DNA from 3 places in the Phytopseudomonas flavescens genome. Region 2 is predicted to be linked to each of the others. Evidence: predicted binding sites of a transcription regulator. Region 2 holds the regulator's gene; each other region holds the start of a gene.

Region 1 (7,854 bases), 550 kb from region 2:
AGCTGAACTTCCTGTTCGGCGACGCGGGCGCGGACGTCGGCTCGGCAGCCGTTGTCGGCCTTTCCCATCAGGGCCTGCATGGCGTGCTGGCGATCGGCAGTGCCGATTCGCAGCACTACAAGAGCTCTCTGGGCACCCTGTTCCTCGGTTATATCGCCGAAGTCCTGTCGCGGGTGCTGCCACGCTTCTCCGCACCGCTGCGCTCGGTCCGCTGAAAATAGCCACAAGCTTCAAGCGGCAAGAAAGCAGAAGCGGCCTTTCACTTGGAGCTTGATGCTTGACGCTTGCAGCTGACCTGGATGCCTATCTCGAACACCTGCGCAGCGAGCGCCAGGTGTCTGCCCATACTCTGGATGGCTACCGCCGCGACCTCAACAAGCTGCTCGCTTACTGCGAGAAGGAACAGCTTGCCGAGTGGGCGGCTCTGGATACCTCGCGCCTGCGCCGCCAGGTGGCTCGCCTGCACATGGAGGGTCAGTCGGCACGCAGCCTCGCGCGCCTGCTTTCCGCCACCCGCGGCCTGTATCGCTACCTGATCCGCGAGGGCCATTGCCGGCATGACCCGGCCAGCGGACTGACGCCCCCCAAGGGCGAGCGCAGGCTGCCGAAGGTGCTGGATGTGGATCGCGCCACCCAACTGCTGGACGGTGCCCAGGAAGACGATTTCATCGCCCGCCGCGATCACGCCATGCTCGAACTGTTCTACTCCTCGGGGCTGCGTCTGTCGGAGCTGGTCGCACTCGACCTCGACGGCCTCGATCTGCCCGCTGGCCTGGTGCGCGTGGTCGGCAAGGGTAGCAAGGTGCGCGAGCTGCCAGTCGGCAGCAAGGCCCGTGAAGCGCTGGAGCAATGGCTGCCACTGCGCGCACTGGCCAACCCGGCGGATGGTGCGGTATTCATCAGCCGTCAGGGGCGACGCATAGGCGCCCGAGCGGTGCAGCTGCGGGTGCGCCAGGCAGGCATCAGCGAACTGGGCCAACACATTCATCCGCACATGCTGCGTCACTCCTTCGCCAGCCATATGCTCGAATCCTCTCAGGACCTGCGCGCAGTGCAGGAACTGCTGGGCCATGCCGATATCGCGACCACGCAGATCTATACCCACCTGGACTTCCAGCACCTGAGCAAGGTCTACGACAGCGCTCATCCACGGGCCAAACGCCGCAAGGAACAGGACTCATGAGTATCCGCCTGGTCACCTTCGACCTCGATGACACCCTGTGGGACAACCGCCCGGTGATACTGGGCGCCGAGAGTGCCATGCGCGACTGGATCAGCAGCCACGCACCGCGCCTGGCGAGCCAGCCGGTGGATTACCTGGGGCAGACCCGTGGCCGCCTGCTGGAGGCCGAACCCAGCCTGAGATATCGCCTCAGCGAGCTGCGCCGACGCACCTTGCGTCATGCCCTGGAGGGCGTTGGTCATGCCCCCGACGAAGCCCAGCGATTGGCCGAAGGTGCGTTCCAGGCGATGCTCGAGGCGCGTCACGCGATCACCTTCTTTGCCGATACCGTCACCACACTGGAGCGACTGGCCAACCAGTACCATCTGGGCGTGATTACCAACGGCAATGCCGACGTACGCCGATTGGGATTGGCCGACTACTTCAGCTTCATCCTCAGCGCCGAAGAGCTGGGTGTCGGCAAACCCGATCCCAAACCGTTCCAGGAGGCGCTCCGCCGCTCCGGCATCGACGCTGAACAAGCCGTGCACATTGGCGATCATCCCGGCGACGATATCGCCGGGGCACGAGCAGCGGGCTGGCGCGCGGTATGGTTCAACCCGCAAGGCAAGGCCTGGACTGGCGAAGACGAGGCCGACGCGCAGGTCCGCAGCCTCGGCGAGCTGCCGGCGCTGCTGCAACGCTGGGCGTAGCGTTGGTGGGCCGAAGCCCACCCGACAGGCACCCCGCAGGCCGGGCTTCAGCCCACAACATCGTATACCCCACCCCGCACTCTCAATACCCTGAAACGCAAAAGCCCGCCTGATAAAGGCGGGCTTTTGCGTGTGCAACCGGCGTTTGCCTCAGATGGGGCGACTGCCGTATTTGCTGTCTGGCTTCTTGGGCGGATCGGAAACCACATTGGGCTCCACTTCCTGCACCTTGCCACCACGGGACAGGAACTCTTCCATGGCGCGAGCCAGCGCATCGCGTTCCTTCTGCTTGGCTTCGACACTCGGCAGCTCGTCGACTTCGACCGCTTTCTTGGCCTTGCCCTTGGCAGGTACCGCGCTATCGGATTCGCTGTCGTCATCACCGCCGTCGCTATCCGCGGCCGCCAGCTCCTCGCCGTCGTCCTCTTCTGCGCCTTCCAGCTCGTCTTGTTCCAGTTCTTCGTCGCTCATGTTCAGCCTCATGACTTGCGAAAAGCAGGTTAGTTATAGCCCAGTCGTACGACGTTGCCGAACGCCTGGAAAAAATTCAATTTGCCGTACCTTGCAAGGTCGCCAACACTCGGCGCGCACCACCCTGCTCACGGTGCTCGCCCAGGTAAATCCCTTGCCAGGTGCCCAGTGCAAGACGCCCATCACTCACGGGTATCTGCAACTGAACGCCCAACACGCTCGACTTGAAGTGCGCCGGCAGATCATCCGGGCCTTCGTCGCAGTGCTCGTAACCCGCTGCGTCCTCAGGGACGAGACGGCGAAAAAAGCGCTCGAAGTCACGGCGTACTGCCGGGTCCGCATTCTCGTTGACGGTCAGTGACGCCGACGTATGCTGCAGCCACAGGTGTAACAGACCCACCCTGTAGCTCGCCAGTTCCGGTAACGCATCCTGCAATTCATCGGTTACGAGATGGAAGCCCCGTGCCCGCGGACGCAGGGTGATCAGCCGTTGCTGCCACATGTTCGTCGTCCTCTTTTCGACGCGCGCATTCTAGCGCGCCGTAGAAAAAAACAAAGGGCGCCTGAGCGCCCTTTGCGATTGTTCGACCATCATTTTTCGTGATGAGCAGCCCGTCAGCTGTGCATCACTTCTTGTTGGTGAATTCGGGATAGGCTTCCATCCCGCACTCGACCAGGTCGACACCTTCGTATTCCTCTTCTTCGGAGACCCGCAAGCCAACCACCGCCTTGATGATGCCCCAGACGATCAGGCTGGCGATGAAGACCCAGGCGAAGATGCTGGCGATACCCAACAGCTGCGCGCCAAGGCTCGCCTCGCCATTGGTCAGGCACACGGCCAGGGTGCCCCAGATGCCGGCCGCGCCGTGTACGGAGATCGCGCCGACCGGATCGTCGATCCTGATCTTGTCGAAGGCGAGGATCGAGAACACCACCAGCACCCCACCGACACCCCCGATCAGGGTGGCCTGCAGCGCGGTCGGGGTCAGCGGTTCGGCGGTGATCGACACCAGGCCGGCCAGCGCACCGTTGATGGCCATGGTCAGGTCGGCCTTGCCGAACAGGATACGCGCCACGATCAGCGCGGCGATCAGGCCACCGGCAGCGGCCATGTTGGTGTTGACGAACACCTGAGCCACGGCGTTGGCGTCTTCGATGGTGCTCATCTTCAGTTGCGAGCCACCATTGAAGCCGAACCAGCCCATCCACAGGATGAACATGCCCAGGGTAGCCAGCGGCAGGTTGGCGCCCGGGATGGCGTTGATCTGGCCATTGGCGCCGTATTTGCCCTTGCGCGCACCGAGCAGAATCACACCCGCCAGAGCAGCTGCGGCACCCGCCATATGCACGACGCTGGAACCCGCGAAATCCAGGAAACCGGCTGCGTCGAGGAAACCGCCGCCCCATTTCCAGAAGCCCTGGACCGGGTAGATGATCGCGGTCATGACGATGGCGAAGGCGATGAATGACCAAAGCTTCATGCGCTCTGCCACGGCACCGGACACGATGGACATGCAGGTGGCAGCGAACACGATCTGGAAGAAGAAGTCCGAGCGTGCGGCGTAATAGGGGGCGTCTTCGCCACCGGCCAGCACGGACTCGACGCTGTTCTCGTCGCCGATCAGAAAGCCGAAGCTCGGCAGGATGCCGCCTTCAGGGCTGGAGTACATGATGTAGTAGCCGATCAGCAGATACATGATGCAGGCGATGGCGAACAGGGCCACGTTCTTGGCGAGAATCTCGGTGGTGTTCTTGGCACGTACCAGGCCAGCTTCGAGCATGGCGAAGCCAGCGGCCATCCACATCACCAGAGCGCCACAAATCAGGAAGTAGAAGGTATCGAAACCGTACTGCAAAGCAGTCAGTGCTGTGTTGTCCATTTTTTATTCACCTCTGGCCGTTGCGCTTGTTTGTGCGCTGTGCGGTCGAGGCGCCCGGGTTGGCTCCGGGCGCACTCCGTGTGCGTTGGGCCCGCCGCACGCAGCGGGCCCTGTGATGCTTACAGGATGTAGCCACGCTCGTTGTGCTGAGCCAGGTCGAGGCCGACCGACTCTTCTTCTTCAGTGACACGCAGGCCCATCACGACATCGATGACCTTGAGGATCACGAAAGTGACGATGCTGGTGTAGATCACGGTGAAGGCGACGCCTTTGAACTGGATCCACAGCTGCAGGCCGATGTTCTCGACTTCGCCGAAACCGCCCAGGGCAGGTGCTGCGAAGATACCGGTCAGCAGTGCGCCGACGATGCCGCCCACGCCGTGTACGCCGAAGACGTCCAGAGAGTCGTCGTAGCCCAGCTTGCGCTTGAGGCTGGTGGCGCAGAAGAAGCAGATCACGCCGGAAGCCAGACCGATGATCATCGCGCCCATCGGGCCGACGGTGCCGGCAGCAGGGGTGATGGCGACCAGGCCTGCGACCACGCCGGAGGCGATGCCCAGAGCGCTTGGTTTACCGTGGGCGACCCACTCGGCGAACATCCAGCCCAGTGCCGCGGCGGCGGTGGCGATCTGGGTGACCAGCATGGCCATGCCAGCGGTCTGGTCAGCGGCGACAGCGGAGCCGGCGTTGAAGCCGAACCAGCCTACCCACAGCATCGCAGCGCCGATCAGGGTGTAGCCGAGGTTGTGCGGCGCCATGGCCACGCTCGGGAAGCCCTTGCGCTTGCCCAGCACGATGCACGCCACCAGACCGGCGATACCGGCGTTGATGTGCACCACGGTGCCGCCAGCGAAGTCCAGTACGCCCCAGTCCCACATCAGGGCACCGTCGCCGCCCCAGACCATGTGCGCGATGGGCGCATAGACAAGGGTGAACCATACGGTCATGAACACCAGCATCGCCGAGAACTTCATGCGCTCGGCGAAAGCACCGACGATCAGTGCAGGGGTGATGATGGCGAAGGTCATCTGGAAGGTGATGAACACGCTTTCCGGGAACGCGGCAGTCAGCGACTCCTTGGTCAGATTGCCGAGGAACATGTTGCCCAAACCGCCCACGAAGGAGCTGAAGTTGGTCACGCCGGCTTCCATCCCGGTGGTGTCGAACGCCAGGCTGTAGCCGTAGGCGAACCACAGGATGCTCATCAAAGCGGTGATGGCGAAGCACTGCATCATGACCGACAGAACGTTCTTGGAACGCACCATGCCTGCATAGAACAGCGCCAGGCCGGGAATGGTCATGAACAGGACAAGGGCGGTAGCGGTCAGCATCCAGGCTGTATCACCGGAATTCAGCGTCGCTTCCTGCGCCATGGCCATGCCGGGGAAAAACAGGGACGAAAGGGCTCCGAGCCCTGCGACTTTTCGCAGAGTCATGATTTAACTCCTGGGACGATTTGGGGGGGTGGGGGGCGGAGCTTAGATCGCGTCGGTATCGGTTTCGCCGGTACGGATGCGGATCGCCTGTTCCAGGTTTACGACGAAAATCTTGCCGTCACCGATCTTGCCGGTGTTGGCAGCCTTGGTGATTGCTTCGATGACACGGTCCAACTGATCGTCGGCGATGGCCACGTCGATCTTCACCTTTGGCAGGAAATCGACGACGTATTCGGCACCGCGGTACAGCTCGGTATGACCCTTCTGACGACCGAAGCCTTTCACTTCGGTCACGGTGATGCCTTGCACCCCGATTTCCGACAGCGACTCGCGGACGTCGTCCAGCTTGAACGGCTTGATGATGGCAGTGACTAGTTTCATGAAACTCTCTCCCGTGTAAGGTGGACTTGCCCCAGGAATTCTTACCCCGTCGCAAGTCTAAGCTCAGTGTCTGGCTTTTGTATGCATCGGTTGCCAAGACAGGGCTGATCCGATACCACCGACTGCTCCCGGCGAAACATTCCCCGCCCGCACGATACAACCGAACCGCATCGGTGCATGGGTCATGAGCGACTAAGCAGAAAGCTTGCCAATACCAGCAAACCGCCTCATTTCAGGACGTTACGAGCGCGCAGGGGCTCGCAGGAAAATATCTCGACGTGCCGGCGCACCAGAACAGCGCCAAAGCGCACCCTGCAATGCTCGATATTGGTGCGATAGCGTCGACTCGGTCACAAAAATCGCCGTGTTACACTGCGTTCAATCGTTTTCGGAAGGTTCCCATGCTGCCACCCAAAGCTTTGCTCGACGCCCTCAGCACGCAGGCCAGCCGCCTGCTCAGTGGCGACACTCCCCTGCCACGCAGTGAAATCGAAAGCCAGCTCAAGGCACTGCTGCAAAGCACCTTCAGCAAGCTCGATCTGGTCAGCCGCGAAGAATTCGACAGCCAGATGGTCGTGCTGGCCCGCACCCGTGCACGCCTCGAGGCCCTGGAAGCCAAGGTTCTGGAAATGGAGTCGCGCAGCGCCCCCGCGCAGCAGCAAACAGCGGTCGAGTAACCTGCTCGGCCGGCAGACGATCAAGGAGTGATCGATGTCATTGGCCATAGTCCACAGCCGCGCCCAGATCGGCGTAGACGCCCCTGCCGTCACCGTAGAGGCCCATCTGGCCAACGGTTTGCCGTCCCTGGCGCTGGTTGGCTTGCCAGAAACGGCGGTCAAGGAAAGCAAGGATCGCGTGCGCAGCGCCATCCTCAATTGCGCACTGGATTTCCCTCCCAGGCGCATTACCCTGAACCTGGCACCAGCCGATCTCCCCAAGGACGGCGGCCGCTTCGACCTGGCCATCGCCCTGGGCATCCTGGCCGCCAGCGGTCAGTTGCCGCCAGACGCGCTGGCTCCTCTCGAATGCCTTGGTGAACTGGCGCTGTCCGGTACGGTACGCGCCGTGCGAGGGGTCCTGCCTGCCGCCCTGGCGGCTCGGGAAGCGGGGCGCACCCTTGTGGTGCCCAGAGAGAATGCCGAAGAGGCCAGCCTGGCGTCCGGGCTGACGGTACTGGCAGTCGATCATCTCCTGGAACTGGTCGCTCACCTGAACGGCCACACGCCGCTGGCGCCGTATCAGGCGCAGGGCCTGCTGCGCCAGGCCCTGCCCTACCCCGACCTGGCCGAGGTGCAGGGCCAGGTCGCCGCCAAGCGAGCGCTGCTGGTTGCCGCCGCTGGCGGCCACAATCTCCTGCTCAGTGGCCCGCCGGGCACTGGCAAGACGCTGCTGGCCAGCCGCCTTCCCGGCCTGTTGCCCCCCCTGACCGAGGAGGAAGCCCTGCAGGTTGCCGCGATTCGCTCCGTCGCCAGCCACACGCCGCTGCAAAGCTGGCCACAAAGACCGTTCAGACATCCCCATCACAGCGCTTCGGGCCCCGCACTGGTGGGCGGTGGCAGCCGGCCACAGCCCGGCGAGATAACCCTTGCCCATTACGGCGTGCTGTTCCTCGACGAGCTTCCCGAGTTCGATCGGCGCGTCCTCGAAGTGCTGAGGGAACCCCTCGAAAGCGGTCATATCGTCATCGCCCGGGCAAGGGACAAAGTCAGTTTCCCCGCCAGGTTCCAGCTCGTTGCCGCCATGAACCCCTGCCCCTGTGGCTTTCTCGGCGATCCCAGCGGTCGCTGCCGCTGCAGCGCCGAGCAGATCCA
Region 2 (7,854 bases):
CTCGCTGTTCTGGACCGTGATGAGCACCAGCGGTGGTGGCGAGCCTCAAGGCGAACTGAAAACCGCCATCGACAGCCAGCTGGGTGGTCTGGAGGCTTTCAAGGAAGCCTTCACCAAAGCCGCACTGACCCGCTTCGGCAGTGGCTGGGCCTGGCTCAGCGTGACGCCGCAGAAGAAACTGGTGGTCGAGAGCACCGGTAACCAGGACAGCCCGCTGATGAACGGCAACACGCCGATCCTCGGTCTGGACGTGTGGGAGCATGCCTACTACCTGCGTTATCAGAACCGTCGTCCCGAATACATCGGTGCGTTCTACAACGTCATCGATTGGGCCGAAGTCGCACGCCGCTATCAGGCCGCTCTGGCCTGATCGCATGCCCATGAGCCCACATCGAGTGTGCCTATGAGCCCGCTGCACGAGTTGATTGCGGCCAATGGCCGCTCCTTTCGCTATGCACTGGGCCTGATGCTGCTCGTTGGCGGCGGGACCATTCTCGCCCTCAAGGTCTGGAGTGGTTTGCAGAGCCGGCTTTCGCCGGCTCTGTGGTATGCCTGGCAAGGTGGCATGCTGTGCGCTCTTGGCACGGCTCTGGGCGCCTTGCCGGTCATTTTCATGCGCAGCATTTCGGCACGTTCGTACACGGCCATGCTGGGTTTGGGCGGGGGCATGATGCTCGCTGCCAGTCTTTTCTCACTACTGCCGCCGGCTTTTCAGCTGGCTGACGAGCAGGGCCTGACCAGCAGTCGGGGCTCATTGCTGGTCGCCGCGGCAGTGGTACTGGGTGCTGGCGCCTTATGGGTGCTGGGCCACGGGTTGTCCCGTACATCGCGAGCGCGGGTAAATCAGGGCGTCGGGTCGAGCGTCTGGCTGTTCGTCATCGCCATCGTGTTGCACAACGTGCCGGAGGGCATGGCGGTCGGCGTGGCGGCTGCAGCCAATCTGGCGAATGCCGACGGTTTGACGCTGGGGATTGCGTTGCAGGACGTGCCCGAGGGGCTGATCATTGCCTTGGTGCTGGCCGGGGCGGGCATGTCGCTCTACAAGGCGGTCTTCTGCGGTGCGGCGTCCGGGTTGGTAGAGCCGCTGTTCGCCGTGCTTTCGGCCTGGCTGGCCGGTGCGTCGCTGCAGCTGCTGCCCTGGGGGCTGGCGATGGCCGCGGGAGCGATGCTCTTCGTGGTGCTGCGCGAGATCATTCCCAAGCTGTATCGGCGCGCTGACGTGCCGCCGGCCTCGCTGGGGTTCGCATCGGGGTTCGTGCTGATGCTGGTTCTGGGCAATGCCCTGAGCGTCTGAGAGCGGTTACTCGCCTTCGTCGAAGTAGTTGTTGATCAAGTCGATCAGCGCCTGCAGGGCCTCCTCTTCCCGTTCGCCCTCGGTCGCCAGATGTACGGTGGTGCCCTTGCCGGCGGCGAGCATCATCACCGCCATGATGCTCTTGCCTTCCACCAGGCTGTCGACGCTGCGCCCGATTTTCACCTGGCAGGGAAAGCGCCCTGCGACTCCGACGAACTTGGCGGCGGCACGCGCATGCAGGCCGAGTTTGTTGATGATGGTGATTTCACGGGCGGGCATCGCGGCAATTCCTTAACTGAGGTCGCGGTGGCGGATCTGAACGTTCTTCAGCAGCGGTTTGAGGGCGTGGCCCAGGCGGTTGGCGAGATACACCGAACGATGATGGCCACCGGTGCAGCCAATCGCAACGGTGACGTAGGAGCGATTGCTGGCAGCGAAGCGCGGCAGCCATTTGTGCAGGTAGGCGAAGATGTCCTGGTACATGTCCTGGACGTCCTCCTGGGCTGCGAGGTATTCCTCCACCGGCTGTTCGAGGCCCGTGAAGTCACGCAGCTCGGGCTTCCAGTAGGGGTTGGGCAGGCAGCGCACGTCGAACACCAGATCCGCATCCACTGGCATCCCCCGTTTGAAACCGAAGGACTCGATCAGGTAGGCGGTGCCCGGCTCCGGCTGGTTGAGCAGGCGCAGCTTGAGGGTGTCGCGCAGTTGGTAGAGATTCAGGTGAGTGGTGTCGATCTTGAGGTCGGCACGGTCGATGATCGGGCTCAGCAGCTTGGTCTCGTCGACCATGGCCTCGGCCAGCGAGCGCTGGTCGTTGGTCAGCGGATGACGCCTGCGCGTCTCCGAAAAGCGCTTGAGCAGCGTTTCTTCGCTGGCATCCAGGTACAGGACATCGCAGCGGATATTGCGGCCGCGCACTTCGTCGAGCAGTTCGGAGAAACGCTTGAGCTGGCTGGGCAGGTTGCGTGCGTCTATCGACACCGCGACTTGCGGGTGCAACAGCTCGGTGTGCAGCAACGCCCGTTCGGCCAGCTCGGGAAGCAGGCCGGCAGGCAGATTGTCGATGCAATAGAAGCCGTTGTCCTCGAGCACGTCGAGAGCGGTGCTCTTGCCCGAGCCGGAACGGCCGCTGACGATGATCAGGCGCATGGGCTCATCCTGTGTAGGGCTATTGGCCGTTCTGCACGTTCACTACGGTCTGGTACAGCGATTGACTGTCCTGAGCCTGGCGCAGTCGCTCGCGAACGTCCTCGCGGTCGAACATGCTGGCGATCTGGCGCAGCAGTTCCAGGTGCTCATCGGTCGCTGCTTCGGGAACCAGCAGCACGAACAGCAAATCGACAGGGGCGCCATCGATTGCGTCGAAATCCACCGCGGCGTCGAGTTTCAGCAGCGCACTGATCGGTGAGCTGCACCCGGGCAAGCGGCAATGAGGAATGGCGATGCCATTGCCGAAACCGGTCGAGCCGAGTTTCTCCCGGGCGATCAGGCTTTCATAGATGGTCTGGCCATCGAGATCGGGCAGGTCGCGCGCGATCACGGCAGCTATCTGTTCGAGTACACGCTTTTTACTGCCGCCCGGCACGTTCACGAGGGAACGGCCGGGGGTCAGGATATTTTCAAGTCGGATCATAGGAGAAGGACGAGGTCAGCGGGCCATTGCGCCCTGCTGGCGGTCGAGCTGTTTTTCCTTGTGCTTGATGAGTTGGCGGTCAAGTTTGTCGGTCAGTAGATCGATGGCGGCGTACATGTCTTCATGCTCGGCATTGGCCACCACTTCGCCTCCGGCGATGTGCAAGGTGGCTTCGACTTTCTGCTTGAGCTTCTCGACCTCCAGGATGACCTGCACATTGGTGATCTTGTCGAAGTGCCGCTCGAGACGTCCGAGCTTTTCCTCGATGTAGCTGCGTAGTGCGTCTGTCACATCCAGCTGGTGCCCACTGATGTTGACTTGCATACCGCTTCTCCTTGTTGCCGTGTGTGAGTGGCAGGCTATACACCTGCCGCAGGAACACTGGGGCTCTACTACAAGGCCGCTCACATCAGTCGTTTGCGTTCGCTCGAAGGCGCTATACCGAGCGATTCACGGTACTTGGCGACTGTGCGGCGCGCCACTTGAATGCCCTGTGCTTCCAGTAAACCAGCGATCTTGCTATCGCTCAATGGCTTTTTCGCATTTTCCGCGGCGACCAGTTTCTTGATGATCGCGCGGATCGCGGTGGACGAACATTCGCCGCCTTCGGAGGTGCTGACGTGGCTGGAGAAGAAGTATTTCAGCTCGTAAATGCCACGCGGTGTATGCATGTACTTCTGGGTGGTGACGCGTGAGATGGTCGATTCGTGCATGCCCACCGCTTCGGCGATGTCGTGCAGTACCAACGGCTTCATGGCTTCGTCGCCGTAGTCGAGGAAGCCGCGCTGGTGTTCGACGATCTGCGTCGCGACCTTCATCAGGGTTTCGTTGCGGCTCTGCAGGCTCTTGATGAACCAGCGTGCTTCCTGCAACTGATTGCGCATGAAGGTGTTGTCGGCGCTGGAGTCGGCGCGCTTCACGAAGCCTGCGTACTGCGCGTTGACGCGCAGGCGAGGCATGGCCTCCTGGTTGAGTTCCACCAGCCAGCGATCGTTGTGCTTGCGCACGATCACGTCAGGCACCACGTACTCGGGCTCGCTCGATTCGATCTGCGAACCGGGGCGCGGGTTGAGGCTCTGAATCAGCTCGATGACCGGGCGCAGCTCGTCTTCCTTGAGCTTCATGCGGCGCATCAGCTGGCTGTAGTCGCGGCTGCCGAGCAGGTCGAGGTAGTCACTGGTGAGGCGCTGGGCCTCGCTCAGCCAGGGGGTATTGGCCGGCAGTTGGCGCAGTTGCAGAAGCAGGCACTCGCGCAGGTCGCGGGCGGCGATGCCGGAAGGCTCGAACTGCTGGATGCGGTGCAGCACGGCTTCGACTTCATCGAGCTCGACATCGAGTTCGGGGTCGAAGGCGTCGGTGATTTCTTCGAGGGTTTCCTCGAGGTAGCCCTGACCATTGATGCAGTCGATCAGCGTCACTGCGATGAGGCGGTCCTTGTCGGACATAGGTGCCAGGTTGAGTTGCCAGAGCATGTGACTCTGCAGGCTCTCGCCGGCAGAGGTGCGAGTGGTGAAGTCCCACTCGTCGTCATCATTGCTTGGCAGGCTGCTGGCGCTGGTCTGATAGACGTCTTCCCAGGCCGTGTCGACCGGCAGTTCGCTGGGGATTCGCTCGCCCCATTCGCCTTCTTCCAGATTGTCGACGGTCTGGGTGTTTTCCTGGAAAGTTGGTTCCTGAAATTTCTCTTCCTGAGCGGCCGCCGTGGGTGCGCTTTCCGCGCCGTCGGCCATGGGGTCCGAATTGTCGAAGTCGTCGCCTTCTTCCTGACGCTCGAGCATCGGGTTCGACTCCAGTGCCTCCTGGATCTCCTGTTGCAGATCCAGCGTGGACAGTTGGAGCAGGCGAATGGCTTGTTGCAGCTGCGGTGTCATCGTCAGCTGCTGGCCCATTTTCAGGACTAGCGATGGTTTCATTGCAGACCTTATCTGGCGTCTGTGCGCGATCCACGACAGGGCGCCAAAGCGCCACTAGGAAGCAAATTATATGCCTGAATCCGAGTGCTTTGCCTAGAGCCCGTTACCATTTCATTACGACCCTGTCGTGGGTAGCGGGCGCTGGGCGTTCATCGGCGGGAAATTCGTTACAGGCGGAATTCGTGGCCCAGATAGACTTCCTTGACCACCTGGTTGGCCAGGATCGCAGCGGAATCGCCTTCGGCGATCAGTTGACCATCGCTGACGATGTAGGCGGTTTCGCAGATATCCAGGGTTTCGCGCACGTTGTGGTCGGTGATCAGCACGCCAATGCCTTTGGCCTTGAGGTGGTGAATGATTTGCTTGATGTCACCGACCGAGATCGGGTCGACGCCGGCGAAGGGCTCATCGAGAAGGATGAATTTCGGCGAGGTGGCGAGGGCGCGGGCGATTTCGACGCGGCGGCGTTCGCCACCCGAGAGGCTCATGCCCAGGTTGTCGCGGATGTGCGTGATGTGGAATTCCTGCAGCAGGCTTTCCAGCTCCTGCAGACGCTGCGCACGGTTGAGGTCCTTGCGCGTTTCCAGGATCGCCATGATGTTGTCGGAGACGCTCAGCTTGCGAAAGATCGAGGCTTCCTGAGGCAGGTAGCCGATACCGGCGCGAGCACGGCCATGCATGGGTTGGTGGCTGACGTCGAGATCGTCGATCAGCACGCGGCCCTGATCGGCCTGAACCAGGCCGACGATCATGTAGAAGCAGGTGGTTTTGCCGGCGCCGTTGGGGCCGAGCAGGCCGACGATCTGCCCGCTTTCGATGCTCAGGCTGACGTCGCGAACGACCTGGCGACCCTTGTAGCTTTTTGCCAGATGCTGGGCTTTCAGTGTTGCCATCGTTATTGGCCCTGCTCGGCGGCGGGTTTCTTCTGCGGCTGAATCACCATGTCGATGCGCGGGCGCGGGGTCGACACGTTGGTGCCCGTGGCGCGACCGGCATTGACGATCTGACGCTGGGTGTCATAGACGATCTTCTCGCCTTCGAAGGTGTTGCCTTCCTGAACCACCTTGGCCTGGTCGATCAGCACGATGCGTTCATTGGCCGCGAAGTATTGGATGGTCAGGCCGTAGGCCTTGACGATCTGCTTGTCGGCAGACGGCTTCTGCTCGTAGTAGGCCGGTTTGCCCACCGAGGTGAACACGTCGATATCGCCCTGTGCATTCTGGGTGATGGTGACGGTGTCGCCAGTGATTTTCAGGGTGCCCTGAGTGATGACGACATCGCCGCGGTACACCGCCACGCCTTGCTTGTCGTCCAGCTCAGCACTGTCGGCCTGCACGCGGATCGGTTGATCGCGGTCGCTCGGCAGAGCCCAGGCGCTTGCGCTTCCGAGCGTGGCGCCGAGGCTGAGAAGTAGGGGGAGGGTTTTAACGAACCTCATGCTGGCCTCTTACGTTGGACTGCAGGAGCATCCTGCCGTCATTCAAGTACGCTTTCATTCCTTGTGCCGTGGTCACCCCGTTGGCCGCGTCGATTCTAACGGCTTGCTGGGTCTGCGCATATTCCTTCTGTGGGAATACGGTCAGGCGGCTGGTGGTGAGTATAGTGGGGCGGCCTTTTTCGTCCGTGCGCTCCACGCGCACCTGATCGATCAATTCGACCTCTTCGCCATCCGGGCCTACCTCGCCACGGGCGCTGCGCACCTTCCAGGGAAGTTCGGTGCCGCGGAACAGATTCATGCGCGGCTCGGTCAGCAGGGTGACGTCGGTGCTCTGCACGTGCTCCAGGCGGTCGCTGGTCATGTCGCTCTGCACCTTGCCGTCGGGCAGGTATTGCACGCTGCGGGCATTCACGGCGTAGAAGTCGATCGGATTGTCCGGCCCGCTCTGCTGTGGCGCGCTGGAGAAACTGTCTGGATTGATGTTCCAGTACCCGGCGGCCACCAGCAGCAGTGCACCGAAGGTCAGCAGGACGGGAGTGATGAATTTGCGCAGCATCGGCAGGCCCTAAAGGTAGGCGGACTGGGCGGCTTCGAGAGTGCCCTGGCCGCGCATGATCAGTTCGCAGAATTCGCGGGCCGCACCTTCGCCGCCACGCGCTTCGGTGACGCCGTGGGCGTGCTCGCGCACGAAGCCGTTGGCGCTGGCTACCGCCATGCCCAGGCCGACACGGCGAATCACCGGCAGGTCCGGCAGGTCATCGCCCAGGTAGGCCACCTGTTCGTAGCTCAGGCCCAGTTCGGCGAGCAGCTCGTCGAGCACGTCGAGTTTGTCTTCACGGCCCTGATACAAGTGCTGGATGCCCAGGTTCTGAGCGCGGCGCTCGACCACCGGGGTCTTGCGACCGCTGATGATTGCGGTGCGCACGCCGGAATTGATCAGCATCTTGATGCCCTGGCCGTCCAGGGTATTGAAGGTCTTGAACTCGCTGCCGTCGACCAGAAAGTACAGCTTGCCGTCGGTAAGCACGCCGTCGACGTCGAAGATCGCCAGTTTGATGGCGCGAGCGCGCTGCAGAAGGTCGTTCATCACATGACCCCCGCGCGCAACAGGTCACCAAGGTTGAAGGCGCCTACCGGGTAACCACTGGTGTCGATCACCACCAGCGCGCTGATCTTGTTGTCTTCCATTATCTTCAGGGCCTCGGCAGCGAGCATATCGGCCCGAGCGGTCTTGCCGTGCGGGGTCATGACATCGTCGATGCGCGCATCACGTACATCGATGCCTTTGTCCAGGGCGCGGCGCAGGTCACCGTCGGTGAAGATTCCGGCCAGACGACCGTCGTTTTCAAGGACCGCGGTCATGCCCAGGCCTTTCTGGGTCATTTCCAGCAATGCATCACGCAGGCTGGTGCCGCGTTTGACCTGCGGCAGGCTCTCGCCCGCGTGCATGACGTTCTCGACCTTGAGCAGCAGGCGGCGACCCAGGGCACCGCCCGGATGGGAGAAGGCGAAGTCTTCGGCGGTGAAGCCGCGGGCCTCTAGCAGCGCGATGGCCAGGGCGTCGCCAAGTACCAGC
Region 3 (7,854 bases), 1.0 Mb from region 2:
TGATCGTCCTCGACGGCATGCAGGGGGGCACCGCAGCGACTCAGGAAGTGTTCATCGAGCACGTCGGTATCCCGATTCTGCCGGCCATTCCGCAAGCCGTGCAGGCGCTGCAGGAAATGGGCATGCACCGCAAGGTTCAACTGATCGTCTCTGGCGGCATCCGCAACGGTGCCGACGTGGCCAAGGCCATGGCACTGGGCGCCGATGCCGTGGCCATCGGGACGGCAGCGCTGATCGCGTTGGGCGACAACCACCCACGCCTGGACGAGGAGCTGAAGAAGATCGGTTCAGCCGCCGGTTTCTACGATGACTGGCAGAACGGCCGCGACCCGGCCGGTATCACCACCCAGGATCCGGAATTGTCCAAGCGCCTCGATCCGGTCGAAGGTGGCCGCCGCCTGGCCAATTACTTGCGTGTGCTGGTGCTGGAAGCCCAGACCATGGCCCGTGCCTGTGGCAAGTCGCACCTGCACAACCTCGATCCCGAGGACCTGGTGGCGCTGACCGTGGAGTCCGCAGCCATGGCACGGGTGCCGCTGGCTGGCACCAGCTGGGTGCCTGGGCAGGGTTACTGATAGCATCCGTCGGCCGGCCTCTCTCTGGGGGGCCGGCTTTCCTCAGGCTGTGTGAAAAACTCCGCGTTCGACCGGCCGGTTTTTCACACGGCCTGTTTCGCGTAGTGGAAGGGAATTCGAATGACTGCATCCTGGGCCTGGATGACACTGCTCGCCGCCGGCATCTGCGAAGTGATGTACGCCTCCGCCATTCCTCGTACCCAGGGCTTCACGCGGCTTTGGCCGAGCCTTTACTGCATCGTCTTCATCGCCCTGAGCATGTACCTGCTGGCGCTCTCGGCCCGCTACCTGCCAATGGGCACCGCCTATGCCGTGTGGGTCGGTATCGGTGCGGTCGGCACGGCGATCTACGGCATCGTCTACCTCAACGAACCCGCTACGCTGGCGCGACTCGTTTGCCTGGTGCTGATCATCTGTGGAGTGGCCGGCCTGAAGCTGTTCAGTCCGGTGGGCTGAGCCCGGGGCGATCGATTCGCCCAGGCGCCAGCCCTGAGCGAATTGGCTGCGCACGTGTGCCATCGGGTTGTGTCGTTCAGCACCCAGGTTCGTCGAAGAGGTGCTGGCCGTCAGCCGACCCAGAGCGTGCTCCGGGTGCGGCTGGCAGGCTCAGAGGGCGGCGTCGTCCAGTTCGCCGGTTCTGATCCGTACGATGCTTTCCAGGTTCTGGATGAATACCTTGCCATCGCCGATCTTGCCGGTGCGGGCGGTTTTCAGGATGACGTCCACGGCGTGTTGACAGAGGTCGTCCGACACCACCATTTCCAGCTTGATCTTGGGCAGCAGTTGCACCTCGTATTCGGCGCCCCGGTAGACCTCCGTGTGCCCTTTCTGTCGGCCGTAGCCCCTGGCTTCGGTGGCCGTGACGCCGTTGACGCCAACGTCGGTGAGCGCTTCACGCACGGCGTCGAGCAGGAAGGGCTTGATGATCGCGGTGATCAGTTTCATCGCTGTGACCCTCAGTTCGAGTACTTGTAGCCGACTTCGCCATGGGCGGAGAGATCGAGGCCATCAACCTCGGTTTCCTCGTCCACGCGCAGCCCACCGCAGACTGCGTCGGCAATCTTGTAAGCGATCAGGCTGGTGATGGCCGAGAAGACAATGCTGAACAGGATGGCACCGCCGTTGACCAGCAGCTGGTCGAGCAGGCCGCGGCCTTCGATGAAGCCCTGGCCGCCAATGGCGGCAAGCGCGAACACGGGAGTCAGCAGGCCGCCGAGGATGCCCGCGACGCCATGCACGCCGAACACGTCGAAGGCATCGTCCAGGCCGATCATCGGCTTGAGCTTTTCTACCGACCAGACGCACACCGGGCCTGCGATGAAGCCCAGCAGGATGGCGCCCATCGGCCCTACGAAGCCGCAGGCCGGGGTGACGGCCACCAGGCCGGCAATGGCCCCGGACAGCGCGCCGAACAGGCTCGGCCGGCCACGGTGTCGCCATTCCACGATCATCCAGCCCAATGCGCCTGCGCAACTGGCGAGCATGGTGTTGACCATCACCAGCATGGCGTAGCCGTTGGCGGCCAGTGCGCAGCCGCCGCAGAAGCCCAGCCAGCCCACCCACAGCAAGGAGCCGCCGGTAAGGGTCATGGTCATGTTGTGCGGCGTCAGCGACGGCGTGCCGAAACCGCGACGGCGGCCCAGCAGCCAGGCACCCACCAGTGCGGCGATACCGACGTTGAGGTGCACCACATTGCCGCCAGCGAAGTCCTGCACGCCGAGATCGAACACCCAGCCACCGCCCCAGGCCATGTGTGCCATGGGGATGTAGTTGATGGTCAGCCACACGGCCATGAACACCATCACCGCGGCGAACTTCATGCGCTCGGCGAACCCGCCGACGATGATCGCCGGGGTAATGGCCGCGAACAGCAGCATGAACAGGAAGTACAGATACTCCGGGATGGTGCCGACTACCGAGTCCTTGGTGATGCCGGCCATGAACAGCTTGTCCAGGCCACCGATCACCGCGTGCAGCGAGCCGCCGTTGGTGAAGGTCAGGCTGTAGCCGTAGATCGCGAACAGCACCGACATCAGCGATGCGGTGCAGAACACCTGCATGAGAACCGAGAGGACGTTCTTGGTTCGTGCCATACCGCCATAGAACAGCGCCAGGCCCGGGAGGGTCATCAGCAGTACCACCAGCGAGCAGAGCGCCACGAACGCCGTGTCGCCGCTGTCGATCGGCGCTGCCGCCTCGTCGGCGAGAGCGGCGGCGCTGGCGAGCACCAGAGGAAAAACCAACATACTGCGGCCTATCTGTGAACACCGAACCATTGCCTGTTGCCTCCAACCGACGGGGGATTGAACCGGCCGCTGTCGGTGGCGAACCGGATCTGCTGCCCCGCGGAAGGTCAGCGCAGAAGCACCGACATATATTCCTGTGGGGCAATTAACTTCCCCTCTGGTAAAGCAATAGGCCTGCCAGAATCGTTGCGCGCCGAGCTGTTTCAGCTAACCCACTGAGCTCAAAACAATTTGTTACATGTTGGCTGAGGGCCGCGGAATACCTGAGGTGCGCGCCGTGCATTGTCCTGGTGCGCAAGGTGTGGGGCTGCTACTTAGTGGGCAGAGCAAGGGCGTGCTGCGAGGGATGACCGGCGGCGGTTGCCGCCGGTCGAAGGGTTATTTCAGCTTGTCGAGTTCTTCATCAGGCAGTGCGTAGCTGTGTTTCTCGTGAATGATGGTCGCGATCAGCGCGTAGAGGCTGACGGCGGCGACCAGAAAGCTGATGAAGATCAGGATGGCGGGTTTGTCGGCGAAGGTGAATACAGCGCTGGCACCTTCGTAGGTGGTGATGCTCATGGCGATACTCCTCGGGATGAGCCGGCCGCCCTTGCGGCCGGCCAGGGGTCATTTGGCGGGGGCGGCGGTCAGTGGCGGCTGTGCGGCGTTGCCACCCACCGTACTGCTCTGCCCGTACATGCTGCTCCACTCCGGATAGGCCTGGGCCGGCACTTCGGTCAGGTCGAGGCCACGTTCCTCGGCATGCGCCGGCACGCGCAGGATGCCGGCCTTGTTGAGGGCGTAGGAGATGCCGTAGCCGGGGAAGAAGCCCAGCGCGGCCATCACCAGTGCGCCGCCGAGCTGGCCGAAGAAACTGATCTCCGGCATGCCGTTCACGTTCGGGTAACCGGCCAGGAAGATGCCGCTGATCAGCAGACCGGCGAAACCGCCGAAGCCGTGCACGGCGAACGCGCCGACGGCATCGTCCAGCTTGAACTTGAGCAGCAGGTTGTTGACCAGCGGCGCCAGGGCGGAAACGCCCATGCCGATGAGGTAGGCCAGCCCGGGGTGGTAGAGGTCCAGGCCGGGCGCCACCGAGATGATGCCGACCAGACCACCGGACATCATCCAGTAGGGTTCGCGGGTGGTCAGGTAGGCACCGATCAGGCCGCCGGCGAAACCCATCAGGGTATTGAAGGAGAAGGCGGAGAGGTTGGTCGGCTGGCCGTAGATGTTGATCCACTGAGCGCCCGAGTTGTAGATGATGCAGCCGCCGAGGAAGCCGAAGAAGCCGACGATGATCAGCATCAGGCCGACCACGCTCATCGGCATGCTGTGGCCGACGATGGCGTTGGCGCTGCCGTCCGGGTTGAAGCGGCCGATGCGTGCACCGAGGTTGATCAGCACGCCAAGGGCGAAGAAGCCGGCGATCATGTGCACCACGCCCGCTGCGCCGACGTCATGGTAGCCCCATTTGACGGTCAGCCAGCCTTCCGGGTGCCAGCCCCAGGCCGCCGCCAGCAGCCAGAGAAAGCCGCCGAGCACGATGGTCATGATGATGAATGCGCTCATCCGCGCGCGCTCGATGATCGCCCCGGAAAGAATCGAACCCGTGGTGGCGGCGAACAGCGCGAATGCACCCCAGAAAATACCGGTGGCGTTGTCCTGGATGTTCGGGCCCATGGATTGGCTCCACGGCATGCCGGCCATCAGGGCGTCCATGCGCGGTACCAGGCCATCGGGGAAGGCGTTGTAGACCGCCCAGCCGAGCAGGAACACGCTGGGCACGATGAAGCCGAACGCGAGGATGTTCTTCACGCCCGCCGCCAGGGCGTTCTTCAGGCGCGAAGCGCCGATCTCGTAAGACAGAAAGCCTGCGTGAATGCAGATCATCAACGCGGTACACCACCAATAGAACATCTCCATGTTCAGGGTGTTGGTCATTTCGATCAGGGCCTGCAGCTCTTCGAGCGTAGGCGGGGTCTTCTGTTCTTCCATCACTGAATCCTCGAAAGCGGTTTATTGGAATAAGTGGTGCGCAGGCAGGTCGAGTCGAAAGCTTTATCTTTGATAAACAAAATTTCTTTTTGAGAAAGCAATGAGTGTGCCATCAGTAATGGCCATGGCTGGGCTTATCGCGGGCGTTAGCCTCTTTTTCTGCACTTTTTCAGTTCATGTTCATGGCTTGTTGCCTGAAGTTGGTTCGCCCGAGCGCTCCTTCTGCAGCATGCCTTGAATCTGCTGCACCGATTCCTGGGTGCGTCGCGCCAGATTGCGCACTTCGTCGGCGACCACGGCGAAGCCGCGACCCTGATCGCCGGCCCGTGCCGCTTCGATGGCGGCGTTGAGGGCCAGCAGGTTGGTCTGCTCGGCAATGCTGCGAATCCCCCCGGCGACCTGAGCGATCTGCGTGTAGGTGGCCTGGATGTTGGCTTGTTCGCGCTGGTGCAGCGTGGCGGCGGTCTTCTCGTCGCTGATCTCGCGTACGGCGCCGGTGACATACAGCAGGCGGCCCTGGGCATCGCGCAGGCAGCGGCCGCGTTCGCGGTACCACACCTCGCCACGGGTCTTGTGGCGCATGCGGTATTCGACGGCGTAGAAGCCATCACCGCCGGTGTCGACCATCGAGGCATTGAAGGCCTGCATGACCTGTTTCAGGTCATCGGCGTTGACCACCTTGAAATAGCTGTCCCAGCCATCGGGAAATTCCTGGGCGCTGTAGCCGATCAGCTCGCGGAACTGCTCTGACCAGCGAATCAGGTTCTGCGGATGGTCGGGGTCGCCGCCCACCACGTTCATCGCCCAGCTGCCTTCGGTCAGGGTGCGTTTGGTCAGTTCCCAGACCTGGCGTTCTTCGTCCCAATGGGCGCGCTCGGCTTCCAGCTCGTGCAGACGCCGCTGGCTGTCGTCACGGGCGTGGAGGAGTTCGTCGATCTGCGCCCGGGCCTCGGCGAGGTCTTCCCGGAGTGCGGCGTACTCCTCTGCACTACAGGGCGGCGGCGCCTGGCATTCGGCCTGCTGGCGAATGCGCTGCAATTCGTCCCAGTCGCGCTGCAGCCGCTGCAGGCTGCTGAACAGCCGAGCGTCGCGCTGCAGATGAGGCTGTGCGGCAGCCGCGCTGGGCTGGCCGTCGAACAGACGGTTGAGCCACTGGCTGAGTTCATCGGCCAGGTTTCGGGATGCATTGCTGAACCACATGGGCCACCTCCGTGAGATCGAATGGCCATCACCAAGCAATTCTCTTTCCACAAGCGGTTCGGTTATGCCCGTACCCTGCTCTTGTCCGGGTCGTAGGCGACGGTGCTGGCGCCGACCTGGGCGCGAATGCGCTTCTGCTGGCCATCGAGCTTGCCTATCTCGACGGCGGTACCCGGCTCGCAGTAGCCAACATCCAGGCGACACAGGGCGATGTTGCGGCCCAGCAGTGGTGAGCGCGTGGCACTGGTGATCACGCCGACACGGGCCCGGCCGCTGTATACGCCGTCGCCGTGGGCCGCGGTTTCGTTGCCTTCCAGCTGCAGGCCGACCAGCTTGTGGCGGGGTGCTGCGCTGCGCCTTGCCAGCGCATCGCGGCCGATGAAATCCGCCGCCTTGCTCCTGAGTGGCACACAGAAGCCAATGCCGGCCTCGAACGGATCGGTCTGGTCGTCGAATTCGTAACCGGCGAAGATCAGCCCGGCTTCGATACGCAGCATGTCCAGCGCTTCGAGACCGAGCGGTACCAGGCCCAGGGGTTCACCGAGCTGCCACAGGCGTTGCCACACCTGCAGCGCATCGTGCGGATGGCACCAGATTTCATAGCCCAGCTCGCCGGTATAGCCGGTGCGCGACACCATCACGGGGGGGCCGTTGTAGTCATCCAGGCGGCCGACCAGAAAGCGGAACCAGCCCAGCTCTTCCAGCGCTGGCTGGGTGCCGGGCGTCCAGATCATCTGCGCGAGCAGTTGGCGGCTCAGCGGGCCCTGCACCGCGACGTTGTGGATCTGCTCGGAGGCGCTCTTTATCCACACCTTCATGCCCAGTTTTGCGGCCTGTTCACGCAGCCAGATGCCGGCGTAGTCCTCGCCACCGATCCAGCGAAACGCATCGGCGCCGAGGCGCAGCAGGGTGCCGTCGTCGAGCATGCCGCCGTGCTCGAAGCACATCGCCGAATACACCACCTGACCGACCGCCAGCTTGCGCACGTCGCGGGTCAGGCAGTGGTCGAGCAGCGCTTCGGCGTCAGGCCCGAGCACCTCGAATTTGCGTAGCGCGGAAAGGTCCATCACCGCCACGCGTTCGCGGCAGCCGTGGTATTCCTCGGTGGCGCCGTAGCCATCGAAGCGGGTCGGTGTCCAGAAGCCCCGGTAGTCGGCGAACTGCCGGGTGAGGGCCGAGGTACCGGCGTGAAAGCCGCTTTCGCGGGTCAGCACCGGATCGGCATCTGCTGTTTTTCGAGTGGCCATGGCGAGACTGAAACGCTCCTTCTCGGAATACACGCGGATATGGATATCGGTGGGCTGCCAGCCATTGGCGGGGTCGATGTCGTCCGGGCAGGAACTGCTGGCGCAGACCAGATCGGTCAGCGCCTTGAGCAGGACGTAATCGCCAGGGCGCGACCAGGGTTCGTCCAGCGTCAGGTGCTGGTGCGCGTCGATGGCGGTGTTGTAGAAGAAATTGATCGCCGGCCAGCCGGCGCGCGGGTCTACGCCGTGAGCGGCCATGGCGCGGCTGATGTTGTCGCTGCAGTTGGCGTGGCCGAAGTAGCCGTGCGCCTCGTAGTAGCGCGCCGCACAGGCCAGCGCGAAGGTATCGTGGCGGCCGACGGTATCGCGCACCACCTCCAGCATGGCTTGCATGTCGCGGTCGTAGAAGCGGCTGAACAGGCCCGGCCCCGGGTAGGCGTTGCCGTTCAGGGTCCGGGTGACGGTGGGGTCGAGGTCGATCTCGCGTCCGGCATCCAGGCCGGCGCGGTCGAAGGCGACGAAATCCGAACACTGGCGCCCGGCAACGTCGATCACCTGGACGAACTGCCCGGCTGCGACGAGGTAGTCGCGTGCGCTGCCGGGGTGGAT

The links. The regulator sigma-54, encoded in region 2, starts transcription at its own class of promoters, with help from an activator protein. The targets are predictions, from matches to a motif close to ANTGGCATNNANNTTGCTNT.
Region 1: glnK (P-II family nitrogen regulator) is a predicted target of sigma-54. The motif match lies at 6,237-6,256, and genes of this name have one in related genera.
Region 3: FHR27_RS21210 (ammonium transporter) is a predicted target of sigma-54. The motif match lies at 4,893-4,912, and genes of this name have one in related genera.

The regions. Positions count from the first base shown of each region.
Region 1 covers NZ_JACBYV010000001.1:5,197,338-5,205,191, reverse strand. Annotated here, with positions in the region: gene FHR27_RS23245 (DUF484 family protein) at 1-215, shown strand, start outside; gene xerC (tyrosine recombinase XerC) at 278-1,183, shown strand; gene FHR27_RS23235 (HAD family hydrolase) at 1,180-1,875, shown strand; gene sutA (transcriptional regulator SutA) at 2,026-2,346, opposite strand; gene FHR27_RS23225 (secondary thiamine-phosphate synthase enzyme YjbQ) at 2,423-2,848, opposite strand; gene FHR27_RS23220 (ammonium transporter) at 2,973-4,226, opposite strand; gene FHR27_RS23215 (ammonium transporter) at 4,346-5,662, opposite strand; gene glnK (P-II family nitrogen regulator) at 5,705-6,043, opposite strand; gene FHR27_RS23205 (accessory factor UbiK family protein) at 6,445-6,720, shown strand; gene FHR27_RS23200 (YifB family Mg chelatase-like AAA ATPase) at 6,755-7,854, shown strand, end outside.
Region 2 covers NZ_JACBYV010000001.1:5,751,051-5,758,904, forward strand. Annotated here, with positions in the region: gene FHR27_RS25615 (superoxide dismutase) at 1-370, shown strand, start outside; gene FHR27_RS25620 (ZIP family metal transporter) at 404-1,294, shown strand; gene FHR27_RS25625 (HPr family phosphocarrier protein) at 1,301-1,573, opposite strand; gene rapZ (RNase adapter RapZ) at 1,586-2,443, opposite strand; gene ptsN (PTS IIA-like nitrogen regulatory protein PtsN) at 2,463-2,927, opposite strand; gene hpf (ribosome hibernation-promoting factor, HPF/YfiA family) at 2,943-3,251, opposite strand; gene FHR27_RS25645 (RNA polymerase factor sigma-54) at 3,332-4,840, opposite strand; gene lptB (LPS export ABC transporter ATP-binding protein) at 5,008-5,733, opposite strand; gene lptA (lipopolysaccharide transport periplasmic protein LptA) at 5,736-6,278, opposite strand; gene lptC (LPS export ABC transporter periplasmic protein LptC) at 6,265-6,834, opposite strand; gene FHR27_RS25665 (KdsC family phosphatase) at 6,844-7,365, opposite strand; gene FHR27_RS25670 (KpsF/GutQ family sugar-phosphate isomerase) at 7,365-7,854, opposite strand, start outside.
Region 3 covers NZ_JACBYV010000001.1:4,739,215-4,747,068, forward strand. Annotated here, with positions in the region: gene FHR27_RS21185 (FMN-binding glutamate synthase family protein) at 1-575, shown strand, start outside; gene FHR27_RS21190 (DMT family transporter) at 696-1,031, shown strand; gene FHR27_RS21195 (P-II family nitrogen regulator) at 1,182-1,520, opposite strand; gene FHR27_RS21200 (ammonium transporter) at 1,532-2,851, opposite strand; gene FHR27_RS21205 (hypothetical protein) at 3,200-3,379, opposite strand; gene FHR27_RS21210 (ammonium transporter) at 3,428-4,798, opposite strand; gene FHR27_RS27105 (methyl-accepting chemotaxis protein) at 4,979-5,998, opposite strand; gene FHR27_RS21220 (DUF1989 domain-containing protein) at 6,061-7,854, opposite strand, start outside.